DNA from 3 places in the Micromonospora sp. DT53 genome. Region 1 is predicted to be linked to each of the others. Evidence: riboswitches for the same ligand, from Rfam matches in the RefSeq annotation. Region 1 holds a riboswitch; each other region holds the start of a gene.

Region 1 (4,829 bases):
GCCGATCAGCCCGGTCGCGGAGACCGCCGCCGCGGTGCCCAGGGAGGCGGCGGCGATCAACAGGTAGCGGGTGCGCTGCGGGTGCAGACCGAGGCTTCTCGCCTCGTCGTCGCCGAGCGCGAGGACGTCCAACTCGCGGCGGTGCAGCAGCACCACCACAGTGGTCAGCGCGGCGTACGGCAGCACCAGCAGCACGTCGTGCCAACCGGCGGTGGCCAGCCGGCCGAGCAACCAGGAGTAGACCGGCTGGATGCTGTCGGCGTGTCGTTGCAGGAGGTACGTCTGACCGGCGGACAGGAACGCGGAGACCGCCACCCCGGCCAGGATCAGCATCGCCGGTGACCCGCGTCGGCCTCCGGCCGCGCCGAGCACGTAGGTCATCGTCACGGCCAGCAGGGAACCGGCGAACGCGGCCAACGGAACGGTCATCGGCAGCCCGGAGAGCGTGCCCTGCTGGCCGGCGCCGCCGAGGGCGATCGCCGCGGTGACCGCGAGGCCGGCGCCGGCGGCCACACCGAGCAGGTACGGGTCGGCCAGCGGGTTGCGGAACACGCCCTGGTAGCACCCGCCGGCCATGGCGAGCAGGCCGCCGACGAGCAGGCCCAGCACCACGCGGGGTAGGCGCAGCTCGGTGACGATCGCGATCTCGCGCTCGGTCAACCCGCTGTCCAGGTGCACCCCGGGAAACAGGTTGAGCAGCTCGGCGGCGACGCTGCCCGGGGGCAGACTCACCGGGCCGAGCGACACCCCGACGACGAGCGCGACGAGCACCGCGACCAACCCCGCGACCAGCCAACGTTTGCGCAGCCCGGCGGGCCGGGCCCCAGACAGCAGCCCGGCGGGCCGGGCCGCGGACAGCGGCTCGGTCACCGACGGACGACGGTCACGCGGGCACCTTGGCGACCGCGTCGATGATGACCCGGAGCAGGTCCACGACCCGTGGGCCCCAGCGGGAGGCGATGTCGTCGTCCAGGGCCACGACCTGGTTGTTCTTCACCGCGGTGAGGCCGGCCCAGCCACTGCGGGCCTTGACCGTGTCGGCGCTCTGCTGGCAGCACTTGGCGTCGGCCAGGAAGACGAAGTCCGGGTCGGCCTTGACCACGAACTCCTGGGACAGCTGCGGGTAGCCGAAGTCCTTGCCGTCCGCGTCGGCCGGGTCGGCGATGTTTGTCAGACCGGCCTGGCTGTAGAGCGAGCCGATGAAGGTCTTGCTGGTGGCGCTGTACAGCTCCGGGCCCAACTCGTGGAAGTAGGTGAGCTTCTCGGCGCGCTGCGGCAGGTCCTTGACCAGCTTGGCGATGTCGTCCTTCATCCGGGTGGCGACGTCGGTGGCCTGGTCGGCGTGCCCGGTCAGCGTGCCCAGCTCGGTGATCTGCCGGTACGAGTCGTCGAGGGTGACCGCCGCCGGGGTCTGGTACACCGGGATCTTCAGCTTGCCGAGCTGATCGACGATCTTGTTGCGGTCGTCGGAGAGCACCACGAGGTCCGGGTTCTTACCGGCGATCGCCTCGGCGTTCGGCTGGAAGGCGGAGAGGTCGGTCTTGGGCGCGTCGGCCGGGTAGTTCGACTGGTCGTCGACGGCTGTCACCTGCGGGCCGGCACCGATCGCGAAGAGCATCTCGGTGGCGGTGGGCGACAGCACGACGATCTTCTCGGGACGCTTGTCGAGGGTGAGCGCGCCGACGGTGACCGGGTAGGCGGCGGCCGCGGTGCCGGTGCTCGGCTTGTCGTCGGCCTTCTCGGCGCAGGCGCCGAGGGCGAGCGCGGTGACCGCGAGGGTCGCCGCGAAGAGCCGAGGGGTACGTCTGAACATGGGGGCCTCCTGTCGGTCGAGGAGTGTGGTGCTTCGCCGACAGGGACTTCCGTACGCCCGCCCACGAGGCGCCCTTCCTCGAGAGCGCGTTTCGCGACCGGTCCGCAGGCGACCTGGCTCGTCCCCACCGACAGGTGGGGCATCACAGTTGCGGGACAGCGCCGGGATGAGCACCGGCTTCGCTGCGGACTTGTCGGTAAGACGGTAGCGCACCGCCCCGACGTGCTGGATCGATCAAGGGTTGATCGACGACGCGCGATCGGTGGCCCGTCGCGCGTCGAGGGATATGTCCCGGATCTGGAGGGTCGGGAACGGGTGGTGGGGCCCCGCCGGGGCGGGACGGGGCCCCACCCGATCAGGAGGAAGTGATGGTGACGTTGTCCACAGCCGCCTCCACCAGGCTGGCCCCGGACGCGTCAGCCGCCTCGACGAGCACGCGGACCGACTGGCCGGCGTACGGGGTGAGGTTGAGGTTGGCTACCGCCCAACTCCCGTTGCGGTTGCTGGCCGCGCCGGCCTGGGTGAGCAGCGCGGTGGTGCCGCCGTTGTGCACCACGCTCACCCGCAGGTAGTCCGCCGACGAGGCGTTCGAGCCGTGCGCCAGGTACCAGGCGAGCGACAGGGTCAGCGTGCCGGACGACGGCAGGGTCACCGCCGGGGACCTGGCGCTTGTCACGCCGCCGTCGACGTCGTAGTCACCGGCCGCCGAGCCGGCCAGCCGGCCGGTGACCAGGTCGTTGGATCCGGCGTACGGGGTGAGCTGCTTGGCTCCGGAGGACGTGGTCGCCTGGGCGGCGCCCCGTTCGAACGCGCCGAGGGTGGCGGTGTCGGTGCCGCCCGGGTTGATGGTCCAGCCGGTGGCGGTCTCGAAGGTGTCCGACCAGACAGTGGTGCCGCCACCACCGCCGCAGTACTGCGCCTGCTTGCCGATGGCCCGGTACGGGCAGTCGGCGTACTCGCTGAGGATCAGCACCGCCTCCCGGTTGCGCGAGGTCTGCGCTCCGATCACCTCGTCGGGCGGGTAGAAGCCCCCGCCGCCGGAGGAGCCCGGGTACATCTCGAAGGTGTAGGCCCAGATGTTGTGGGTGGCCCACATCCAGTCGAGGCTGTCCCCGTCGGTGATGTAGAGGTCGCTGGACTGCTCAGGCGTGTAGTTGTTGGTGGCCGCCATCTGCTGGCCGATGGTGGCGAAGGTGTTGTACTGGTCCGCGTTCAGGCCGGTGGCGGTGTTCGCCGTGGTGTAGCCGTACGGCCAGAGCACCAGCTCCGAGTACGTGTGGAAGTCGATGTTGGCCTTGATCTGCTGCACACCGCCGACCACCCGGCCGTTGACGAAGTTGCGCAGCGCCTGCGTCTCGGGCGCGGAGAACGCCGACGGGCCACGGTAGGTCTCCGACGAGGTGGTGCCGGACGAGCCGCCGCAGCATCCCCAGTTGTAGCCCCAGTTGCGGTTCAGGTCGGTGCCCACGTTGGACGAGCCGCTGTTGGGCTGCCGGTTCTTGCGCCAGGATCGGTACGAGCCGGTGGCGATGTCGTACTCGCTGCCGTCCGGGTTGACCGTCGGCACGATCCAGATCTCCCGGCCGTTGACGATGTTGGTGATCCGGGAGTCACTGCCGTAGCTGTCGGTGAAGAGGTTGAGCAGGTAGATCGCCATCTCGACGGTCAGGTGCTCGCGGGCGTGCTGCTGGGAGTTGAACAGGATCTCCGGCTCGTTCTCGTCGGTGCCGACGTTGTCGGAGATCTTCACCGCCATCAGGTCGCGGCCCTCGTACGACGAACCGATGCTGATCTTGCGGGCGATCGCCGGGTGGTCGGCGACGACCTGGTTCACGACGGCTGTCAGTTCCGCGTAGTCGTGGTAGTTGGAGTCGGCCGGCGGGAAGGCCATGGTGCCGATCTCGCCGGCGCCGCGCTCGGCGTTGGGCGGCGGGGCCAGCGGTTCCAGCCGGAAGCCGAGCTTGCCGATCGCGGCGGCCTCGCCCGCGGTGGCCGAGATGTGCAGCACCCCATGTTCGGAGTAGTCGATGGCGGCCCCGGTGCGGGCCACCGCGTTGCGGTCGGCGAGGGTCCGGGGCCCGAGCACCCGGTAGCTGGCCGCGGCCGGCTCGGCGGTGCGGTCCGGGGCCGGCCGGGCGGCGACCGGACCGGCGGCGACGGTGACGATGCCCAGCCCGGTGACGACAGCGAGCACCAGGACGCGGCGGAGGGGGATGGGCGTGCGGAGGGCCATGGACTACCTCCTCGATGGGCGGGAGATCCCGCTCGGTGAAGGACACTTCACCATCTGTCACATGGTCATATCAATATTGATCGCTGCCTTATGCATCCCAGGTGGATCATCACGGCGGCAATGATTTTCCACCTATCAACATCTGGCGAAACTTCCCTCCAAGCGGAAAACTGACGGGCGACGATGCCCCCTCGACACCGCGGAGCACCCATGGCCAGATCCCGCCTGCGCGCGGCCACCCTCGCCGGCGTCACCACGCTCACCCTGCTCACCAGCGCCGCGCCCGCGCTGGCGGCACACCCGCCCGCCCCCGCCCACGACGAGCAGATCACCTACCAGGACTGGTCCGGGCCCGCCGACTGGCACCGGGGCAGCCAGGCCGGCACCCGCGTCGTGCCCGGCGCCCGAGCGGGCGTCACCCTGGCCCGCCCGGCCGGCACCATCGAGTACGCGGACCCGCACACCGGCGCCACCCGCACCTGGGAGTACGGCACCTGGACCTCGCCGGTGACCCGGATCGGGTTCGACGCCACCGAGCTGATCGCCTCCTGGAACGCGGAGACCCCCGCCGGCACCTGGATCCAGGTGGAGATGCAGGGCAACTACACGAGCGGCGACCAGACCCCGTGGTACGTCCTGGGCCGCTGGGCGTCCGGCGACACCGACATCAAGCGGACAAGCGTCGACCGGCAGGGCGACCCCTGGTCGACGATCTGGACCGACACCTTCAGCATCGACGACGCCGCCGCCGGGGTGCTGCTGCGGTCGTACCAGCTCAAACTG
Region 2 (4,829 bases), on a different contig from region 1:
TGACGTCGACGCGGGGCCGACCCAGCTCGGCGGTCGGCACGACCTCGACACCTGTGACCCGCCGGGACCTGTCGTCCCAGACCGGCCGGCAGCCCAGCAGCGCGAGCACCTCGGCGATGTCGTCGCCCTGGGTCCGCATGGCGCTGGTGCCCCACACGGTCAACCCCACCGACCGGGGGTACGTGCCGGTGTCGGCGAGGTGCCGGGCCAGCAGCGAGTCGGCGAGGGCCACCCCGACGTCCCAGGCGTTGCGGCTGGGGATGGCCTTCGGGTCGACGGAGTAGAAGTTGCGGCCGGTGGGCAGCACGTTGACCAGGCCCCGGGTGGGTGAGCCGGAGGGGCCGGGCGGCACGAACCTCCCGTCGAGCGCGCCGAGGGTGTTGGTCAGCTCGTCGGTGGTCCGGTCCAGTCGGGGCACCAGCTCGGTGGCGGCGAAGTGCAGCACCGCCGCGACGTCCGGGATCGACTGGCCGGTCACCTCGGTCACCACGGCGTCGACCGTGTCCACGGCCCAGTCCAGGGTTTCCATGCCGACGACCAGCCGCCGGGCGAGGGCCTCGATGAGGTCGATCGCGTCGGCGGCGGTGCCGGCCGGTCCGTCCACCACGTCGGTCAGCGCCGGGGGCAGGGCCAGGCGCTGTCCCGGCGTCGCGAGCAGCTCCTGCTCGTCGAGGGAGTACGCGACGGCGAGGGCCTGCCGCAGACCGGGCAGGGCACGGGCGCCGCCCCAGATCTGCGGGGCGCGCAGCACCGCGAGGACCAGGTTGACCCGCGGTTCGCCGGTGGGCGCGTCGGCGAGGATGTGCAGCCCGTCGCGGATCTGCACGTCCTTGACCTCGCACAGGTACCCGTCCAGGTGCAGCACGAACTCGTCGAAGTCGTCCGCGTCGGGCATCGCCTCGGCGTGCAGGTCGTGATGCAGCTCGGCGGCGCGCACCAGGTCCCAGATCTGGGCCCGCACGGTGGGCGCCTTGGCCGGGTCGAGGGCCTGCACGGTCGCGTACTCGTCGAGCAGTTGCTCCAGTTTGGCCAGGTCGCCGTAGGTCTCGGCGCGGGCCATCGGCGGGACCAGGTGGTCGACGACCACGGCGTGCGCCCGCCGCTTGGCCTGGGTGCCCTCGCCGGGGTCGTTGACGATGAACGGGTACACCAGCGGCAGGTCGCCGAGGACCGCGTCGGGCGCGCAGTCGGCGGCGAGGCCGAGGCCCTTGCCGGGCAACCACTCCAGGGTGCCGTGCTTGCCGAGGTGCACCACGGCGTCCGCGCCGAAGCCGCCGTCCGCGACGGGCGCGGTCAACCAGCGGTACGCGGCCAGGTAATGGTGGCTGGGCGGCAGGTCCGGGTCGTGGTAGATGGCGATCGGGTTCTCCCCGAAACCGCGGGGCGGCTGGATCAGCAGCACCACGTTGCCGAAACGCAGCCCGGCGAGCACGATGTCGCCGCCCTCGGTGTACAACTCGCCGGGCGGCTCACCCCAGTGCTCCCGCATCCGCTCGCGCAGTTCGGCCGGGACCTGGTCGAACCAGCGCTGGTACGTCGGTCCCGGTATCCGGGCCTCCGCGGCGGCCAACTGCTCCGGGGTGAGCCACTCCACGTCGTGACCACCGGCGGCGATCAGCGCGTGGATCAGTGCGTCACCGTCGTCGGGTGGGGGCGCGTCACCCAGGTCGTAGCCGGCCTCGGCGAGCGCGGCGAACAGCCGGACCGCCGAGGCCGGAGTGTCCAACCCGACCGCGTTACCGACCCGGGAGTGCTTGGTGGGGTACGAGCTGAGCACCACGGCGACCCGCTTGTCGGCGTGCGGCACGTACCGCAGCCGGGCGTGGCGCACCGCGATCCCGGCGACCCGGGCGGCCCGCTCGGGGTCGGCCGCGTAGACCGAGAGCCCGTCGGCGTCGATCTGCTTGAACGAGAACGGCACGGTGACGATCCGGCCGTCGAACTCGGGGATGGCCACCTGCATCGCCGCGTCCAACGGGGACATCCCGGCGTCGCTGTCGGCCCACTGCGCGCGGGTGCTGGTCAGGCAGAGGGCCTGGATGACAGGCACGTCCAGGGCGGCCAGGGCGCCGACGTCCCAGGCGTCCTCGTCGCCGCCACCGGAGGCGTCCGCCGCCACCGCGCCGCCGGCGGCGAGCACCGTGACCAGCAGCGCGTCACAGCGGGCGAAGAGCCCGAGCGGTCCGGCGCCCACGGTCAGCCCGCGCAGCGAACCGCAGAAGATCGGCAGCGGGTTGCCGCCGGCCCTGTGGACGGCGTCCGCCAGCACGTCGACGAAACCGGTGTTGCCGGCGAGGGCGTGCGCCCGGTAGAAGACGATTCCCACGGTGGGTCGGTCCGGGTCGGCGGGGTGTTCACCGTGCACGCCGTACGCCGGGGTGGGTGCGGGCGGGGCGAACCCCTCGCCGGTGAGCAGCACCGTGTCGGAGAGGAACCGGGCCAGCTGCCCCAGGTTGTCCGGCCCGCCCTCGACCAGGTACGCCAGCGCCTGGGTGACGACCCCGGACGGCACGGTGGAGATGGCCATCAATTCCGCGTCGGGCAGCGCCTCACCGCCGAGCACGACAGTCGGCACGCCGGTGGCGAGCACCGCGGCGAGGCCGTCCGGCCACGCCTGCCGACCGCCGAGCAGGCGTACGACGACGAGGTCGACCCCGTCGAGCAGGGCGGGCACCTCCTCGACGGTGACCCGCGCGGGGTTGGCCAACCGGTAGTCGGCGCCGCTGGCGCGGGCGGCCAGCAGGTCGGTGTCGGCGGTGGACAGCAGCAGGATGCGCACGGCAGGCTCCGGAAAGTGACGCCCTGGGGCCCTCACGGGGCGCCCGGGGACGATGCGGGTGGGTGCGGCGTCAGCCGGTACGACGGCCCGAGCGGGCGGCGCGCCGACGCGGGGGTCGGGGCGACGCGGGCGTCGGGGCCGGACAGCGTCAGGCGATCAGCTCAGCGGTGCCGGTGGCCGGTGCCCTTGGAATGCACTGCCTGGAGCGCAATACGACGATGATCGTCGATGAATGAGACGCCGTGCGTCATCGGGTCCTCCTCGGGTGTCCACGCCCTGGGGTACGTCCCGACGGCCGAAGTATCCTGGCTTCCGGATCGACGCTCTCCCCCGGCCTTCCAACCGCAGACACACGGCCGTGACTCACGAGGGGGGATCGCTCCCCGGTGACAGTGGCGGGACCGCGTCGGAATTGCACCGACTTCCTTCACTGCCGTCAGGCCGCGAATGCTGCCACACCGCCGCGCTGCCGGTCAACGCGGACCCCGCCGTCACCCGGCCCCGCTCACCACATTGACCTGCGGAAATATCGGTGTCGACGCGTCAGCCCTGGGTCATCCGTGCCCAGACCGGCGCGGCCGGCGGGTCAACGACAGCCAGCCGAGGAAACGCGCATGCAGCACGGCAAGGTCGGGGCGACCGCCGAGGCTGTACAAGTCGTTGATGGCCTCGTTCAGACAGGACGTCAGGTAGAGGGCCAGCGCCAGCGAGTGTCCGTAGAACTCGGCGACGAGATCAAGTTGGGCGCGGGAGCACGGCCACGCGGCGGCACAGTTGCGGCTGTCGCGCTTACCATCCCCGACCTGCTGTGGGACAGCACCGAGATGGTCGATGCTTTGGCCGCTCGCGACGTCGCTCAAGTATTCCGCCTCGTCCAACGAGCCACGCACGCCAGCCAAACCACAGTCGGTGTCGCCACCGGTCTCAGCCAGGCTCAGGTGAGCGAGATCATCAGCGGTGCCCGCCGGGTCAGCAGCATCGACGTCCTCACCCGCATCTGCGCCGGCCTGTCGATGCCACGCCACGCGCGCATGACGCTCCTGCTCGGCGAACGCAGCCGGATGCCAGCCGAACTCAACGTCAGGGGGCCGCACGCGGCGAAGACTGCGCGGGACCAGTGCGCCGACGTCACCGCGGTCTATGCCAGCCGGTCAGATTTCGTGGCGGAACTGCCTCCGCACGTTCTCTTCGACAGTGCCACGGACATCCGGGCGTCCGGCCTGTCGCTCAACCTCATTTGTCAGCAGTACGCCGACAACCGCCTCCTGAAGCTCCTCACCGCCGGCACCCACCTCCGTTGCCTGTTCCTTGATCCGGCCGGTGAGGCGATCAGGCGGCAGGAGCGTGAGGACGACTATCCGGACGGACACCTGAGCGCTCTCACCGAACTCAACATCCAGAACCTGGCACGCCGCATTCGTGACCGGCTCCCCGCAGGTGTCCGAGACCACCTCACCATCGGCGTCTATGACGAGGCCATTCGGGCCAACGTGCTTCTGATCGACGACCGTATCTGCGTCGTTCAGCACTACCTACCGCAGATGCGGGGCGTCGACTGCCCGACGTTGGTCATCGAGCGCAACGCGGGACCCTCCGGCCTCTACCCGATATTCGACGCGATGTTCAGCTCGCTCTGGGACCGCAGCCGCCAGCTATGACCGACTACGCTCGCCTCCTTCCCCTCGCACAGGAGGCCGTCGACCTGGCGCATGATCTGATGCGGACGCTTCAGCCCGGCGCGCTGACCTTCAAGGGTGACCGCGACATGGCTTCCGAGTTGGACTTCGCCATCGAGCGAAGGGTTCGCGATCATCTGGCCGCCAAGGCACCTGACATCGGGTTCCTCGGCGAGGAGTACGGCAGCAGTGGCGACAACAGCACTCTCACCTGGGCACTCGATCCCGTCGACGGCACCGTCAACTTCATCCACGGGTCACCCCTGTGCGCGATCTCCCTCGGTCTCGTCCACGGCGCCGAGGCCGTCCTCGGCGTCATCGACCTTCCCTTCCTCGGCACCCGCTACCACGCCGCCCGGGGACATGGCGCCTAC
Region 3 (4,829 bases), on a different contig from region 1:
CTGATGTCGAGCAGGACGGCGCCGTTGCGGACCAGGGCGATGAGGAACGCGCCGATGATGGTCCCGACGATCCGGCCCTGCCCGCCGAACAGGCTGGCTCCGCCGATGACCGCGGCGGCGATGACGTCGAGCTCCAGCGAGATCCCATAGTTGGGCTGGCCGGAGTTGACCCGGGACGCGGCGATCATGCCGCCCAGCCCGACCAGGACGCCGGCCAGCACGTACACCCCGGTCAGGTGGCGACCCACCCGGATGCCGGAGCGGCGGGCCGCCTCCAGGTTGGAGCCCATCGCGTAGGTGTGCTGACCGAAGCGGGTCTGGGAGAGCAGGAAGGCGACCCCGACGGCGACCAGGACGGTGATCACCACGGCGAACGGAATGCCGAGGATCTCGCCGTTGCCGAGCAGTTGGAAGGATCGGGGCAGGCCGTAGACGCCGACCGCTCCGGTGATGATGAAGACGAGGCCGCGGCCCACCGACATCGTCCCCAACGTCGCGATGAACGGTGGGATCCGGGCCACCGTCACCAGTAGCCCGTTCAACAGCCCGGCCAGCGCGCCGACGCCGATCGCGACGGCCGTCGCCGCCCACAGCGAGAAGCCGAGGTCGCGCACGACCATCGCGCCCAACACGCCGGCGAGCGCGGCGACCGACCCCACCGACAGGTCGATGCCCTTCGTGATGATGACCATCGTCTGGGCCGTGGCGATGATGGCGATCACCGCCGTCTGGGCCCCGATGTTGAAGAGGTTGTCCGCGGTCAGGAAGTACGGACTCGCGAAGGTCAAGGCGATGAACAGGACGACCAACGCGGTCGCGGCCGTGAACTCGGAGACGGCGTGGGAGACCCGTTCCCGGAACCAGTCGCTGAGTTCGCCGCGCTGCGTGCCGGCGGTTGCCTCGGCGCTACTCATCGTCGGACCTGACCTCCCCAAGCGTGGCGCTGGCACCCGACGGGAACCCGCCGACGAGCCGAACGTCCGTGCGCGACCGACCCGGCTCGGATGGCAGTGCGGCAACGTGCCGCACGACCCTCGAGATAGGTCGGATGTTTGCCCCGATCAGGCGTTACCTTCCCACGCATTCACGTATGTTGCCAAGGTCTTACGGGCATGTTTTGCCATCGTTACCTGCACCACCGAAGGCATACATCTGACCAAACGCCATCGGCCGCCGTCGCTAGCATGTTATCGATAACATGCTATGTCCCCAGTTCGGAACCCGCTGCCGGGTCAGAAAGGGCTCAGTTGGTACACCCGGGCGGCGGTCTCACGCCAGATGGCCGCCCGCTCGTCCTCGGACAACGGGTCCAGCAGGTCGCCGAGGACCGTGACCCAGCGGGTGTACGAGGTGGCGAGCAGGCACACCGGCCAGTCCGAGCCGAACATCAGCCGATCCGGCCCGAACACGTCGAGGGCGTGCTCGACAGCGGGCCGCAGGTCGGCCGTCGTCCAGGACGCGCCGTCCACTTCGGTCACCAGGCCGGAGAGCTTCGCCGTCGTGTTGGGCTCGGCCGCGAACGCGCGGAGGTCGCGGCGCCAGTCACCGAGATCGGCGCGACCGAGCGGGGGCTTGCCGAGGTGGTCGAGGACGAACCGCACCTGGGGCAGGTCGCGGACGAGTCGGGTGGCCGCCGGCAGCTGACCGTGGCGCACCAGGAGGTCGAAGGCGAGGCCGGCCGCGCCGACCGCGGCGATGCCCCGCCGCACGTCGGGGCGGTCGAGATAGGCCGGGTCGGGCTCGGACTGGACCAGGTGGCGGATCCCGACCAGCCGTTCGCCGCCACGCGCCTTCCGCAGCCGGTCGAGGCGACGACCGACATCGGCGGCGGTGAGGTCGACCCAGCCGACCACCCCGGCGACGAGAGGATCGTCGGCGGCGATACCGAGCAGCTCGGGCGTCTCCGACCGAACGGCGACCGACTGTACGACCACGGTCTGGGTGACCCCGGCGGCCCGGGTCGCCGGGGCGAGTTCGACAGGGGTGAAGTCGTCGTCGATCGCGGCCATGGTGTGCGGATCGATCCAGGGCTGTGGGTGCCGCGCCCGGACCCAGAGGTGATGGTGCGCGTCGACGATTCCCGGCCGTCGCGCGACCTCGCCGGTCGTCATCGGACCCATCCTGGCGTGTTCACGTTCACCCCCGCCCCGCCACCGACCGAACCCCTCCGGGTAGACCCGGAGCCACAGAGTCGATCTGGCAGGTTGACCATGTTAGCGGTAACAGGCTGTTCCCGCGTCGCGGAACGCGCGCCGGACCGAATTCCCACCGGGTCGCCTTTTGGTCTGACGAATCCGCCGGCACCGACGGCTGGTCCGACTCGTTGACCCTCCGGTGGGCGGACGCCGTCCGAGCGCGGCGCCCGGGTTGACCGCCTGAGGTGGCACCGATACCGTCGACCCACTATCTGCGGCGACGCGAGGGAAGCCGGTGTGAATCCGGCGCGGTCGCGCCACTGTGAGCGGTTCCCAACCACAATTGGGGGCCGCGAGCCAGGACGCTCGGTCGTCCGCAGCCTTGCGATGGGGACGCGTCATCCCTGGGGAGGTTCGTGTATTCATGTCTAGTTCCGCTTCCAGCCAGCCGGTGGTGCACCCCGTCGGCAGCGCACGTCTCCTGTGGACGGCTCTGGCGACCGTTGCCGTGCTCACCCTGCTGGCCTACCTCGTCGCCTTCGACCAGGGGGCGGTGTCGCGCAGCGGGATGTACCTGCACGAGCTGATGCACGACGGCCGGCACCTGCTGGGCGTCCCGTGCCACTGAACACCACCACCGCTCCCCCGTTCCTCGCCGTCCTCGTCCGCGGTCTGCTCGCCGGCCTGCTCGCCGGCCTGCTCGCCGGGGCGTTCGCGTACGTCGCCGGCGAACCGCACGTCGAGGCAGCCATCGCCATCGAGGAGGCGGCGGCACACGCCGAGCCCGCCGCTGGTGCGCACGACCACGAGGACGCCCTGGTCAGCCGCACGGGTCAGCGTGGCGGCCTGTTCCTGGCCACCGGCCTGTTCGGGGCCGCGATGGGTGGCTTGCTGGCCACGGCGTACGTCCTGCTGTCGCGTCGGCGGCGCGCTGACGACGACGGGCGGTCGGGCCTGCTGCTGGCCGGCGCGGCGCTGCTCGGCGCGGTGATCGTGCCGTTCCTGAAGTACCCGGCGAATCCGCCGGCGGTCGGCGACCCGGCCACCATCAACCAACGGACCCTCACCTACCTGTTGATGGTGGTGCTCGGGCTGGTGGCCGTGTGGGCCGGCTCGCTGGGCTACCGGGCGGTCGGGGCCCAGGCGCCGCCATGGCTGCGCGCCGCCGCGGCCGTGGGCGGGTTCCTGCTGGTCGCGGCAGTGTCGTACGTGGTGATGCCGTCCTTCCAGGAGGTGCCGGCGGACTTCCCGGCGACCCTGCTGTGGAGTTTCCGGCTGGCCTCGCTCGGCACCCAGGTCGTGCTCTGGACCGGCATCGGCCTGCTGTTCGCGGCCCTGATGCATCACGAGCGGCGTCGCCGGTCCGCCACCGCGCTGCCGAGCACGTGACCGGCACCAGCCTCCGGCTGGTCGCCCACGGTCGTACCGCCGCTCTGCGTCGGGCCCGCTTCGGCGGCACCGACGACGGCCTGGACGAGGGTGGCCTTCGTGCCGCCCTCGCCCAGGCCCACCCGGGTCCGGACCGGCGTGGGCCCCTCGGCGTGCACGACACCTGCCTGTCCAGCCCGGCGGCGGCGGCCCGACAGACCGCCGACGCCCTCGGCCTGCTGCCGACGATCGAGGCGGCGTTGGCCGACTGTGACTACGGCGACTGGTCCGGACTGTCGCTCGAGGAGATCGCCGGCACGCACCCGCAGGCGTTGCGCGACTGGCTGTCCGACCCGGACTCCGCGCCGCACGGCGGTGAATCGGTCACTGCCGTGCGGGATCGGGTCGGTCGCTGGCTGGACGAGCACCGTGGCGCCGGTCGACGCGTCGTCGCGGTCACCCACCCGCTGGTGATCCGGGTCGCGGTCGTGCACGCGCTCGGCCTGCCGACGGCGACGTACCGACAGGTGGACGTGGAGCCCCTGGCCGTCGTCCAGCTCACCAGCCAGGGCACGCGCTGGCACCTCCGGCTGGGCCCGCACTGAGCTGAGCGGTGGGTGGACGGCCCGCTGAGCCCGACCGGACGGTCTGCTTCAGCCCTCTCGAGTGCGGACCAGGGCGGCGGCGCGGCCCAGGGCGGATTTCTCGACTGCGGACAACGCGGGGTCGACCCGGCGCTGGCCCAACGCACGCCGTAGTTGGCTGACCCGGGGCGGCTCCGCGCGTCGCTGAAAGGCGTCGAGGCCGTCCCGGGCAAAACCGGCGAGTTGGGCGTCCGAGCCGACCGCCACCTCGGCGAGGATGAGAGCGGTCATGGCCACGTCCAGGTCGGCCGGGCCCTCGTCCGCATTGCGCCAATCTATGACCACCGGCCCGCGCGAGGTCACCATGACGTTCTGTGGGTGCAGATCGAGGTGCAGGACGCGGTCCGCCGGGTCGGCGCTGAACCGGGCCGGCAGGGTGTGGAGGCGGTCATGCAGGCCCACAAGCTGGTCAGCGGCCGCGCCGATGCCGGTGCGCCCGGCGAGCAGCGACGCCAGCAGAGTCTCGCCGTCGAGTCGTTCGAGCACCAGGTCGGGCCCTTGCGCGTCGTACACCACGGGCACCGGGTAGCCGGCGGCCCCGACGTACGCCATCAACGCCGCCTCGGGCGCGCTGTCCCCGCCCTGGCGGTAGCGGCGCAGCACCCGCGACTCGTCGAGCGCGTAGACGTCGGCGTCGCGCCCCGAGGCGAGCAGCGCGTGATCGGCCATGGCAGACGACGCT

Evidence for each region. A riboswitch is a leader RNA that binds a small molecule or an ion and turns the genes downstream of it on or off. The one in region 1 is predicted to bind cobalamin.
Region 2: another riboswitch for cobalamin. It lies ahead of cobN (cobaltochelatase subunit CobN); the one in region 1 lies ahead of ACLQ3B_RS08730 (ABC transporter substrate-binding protein).
Region 3: another riboswitch for cobalamin. It lies ahead of ACLQ3B_RS23370 (CbtB domain-containing protein); the one in region 1 lies ahead of ACLQ3B_RS08730 (ABC transporter substrate-binding protein).

What each region holds. Positions count from the first base shown of each region.
Region 1 is NZ_JBNCKM010000002.1:623,270-628,098, forward strand. Features, by position in the region: gene ACLQ3B_RS08725 (FecCD family ABC transporter permease) at 1-870, opposite strand, end outside; gene ACLQ3B_RS08730 (ABC transporter substrate-binding protein) at 884-1,813, opposite strand; cobalamin riboswitch at 1,900-2,041, opposite strand; gene ACLQ3B_RS08735 (M14 family metallopeptidase) at 2,169-4,046, opposite strand; gene ACLQ3B_RS08740 (C39 family peptidase) at 4,257-4,829, shown strand, end outside.
Region 2 is NZ_JBNCKM010000003.1:595,597-600,425, reverse strand. Features, by position in the region: gene cobN (cobaltochelatase subunit CobN) at 1-2,779, opposite strand, end outside; cobalamin riboswitch at 3,056-3,232, opposite strand; gene ACLQ3B_RS14080 (DUF5919 domain-containing protein) at 3,394-4,437, shown strand; gene ACLQ3B_RS14075 (inositol monophosphatase family protein) at 4,434-4,829, shown strand, end outside.
Region 3 is NZ_JBNCKM010000007.1:340,663-345,491, reverse strand. Features, by position in the region: gene ACLQ3B_RS23380 (ABC transporter permease) at 1-914, opposite strand, end outside; gene ACLQ3B_RS23375 (amidohydrolase family protein) at 1,233-2,111, opposite strand; cobalamin riboswitch at 2,380-2,524, shown strand; gene ACLQ3B_RS23370 (CbtB domain-containing protein) at 2,560-2,763, shown strand; gene ACLQ3B_RS23365 (CbtA family protein) at 2,754-3,524, shown strand; gene ACLQ3B_RS23360 (histidine phosphatase family protein) at 3,521-4,108, shown strand; gene ACLQ3B_RS23355 (phosphotransferase) at 4,157-4,816, opposite strand.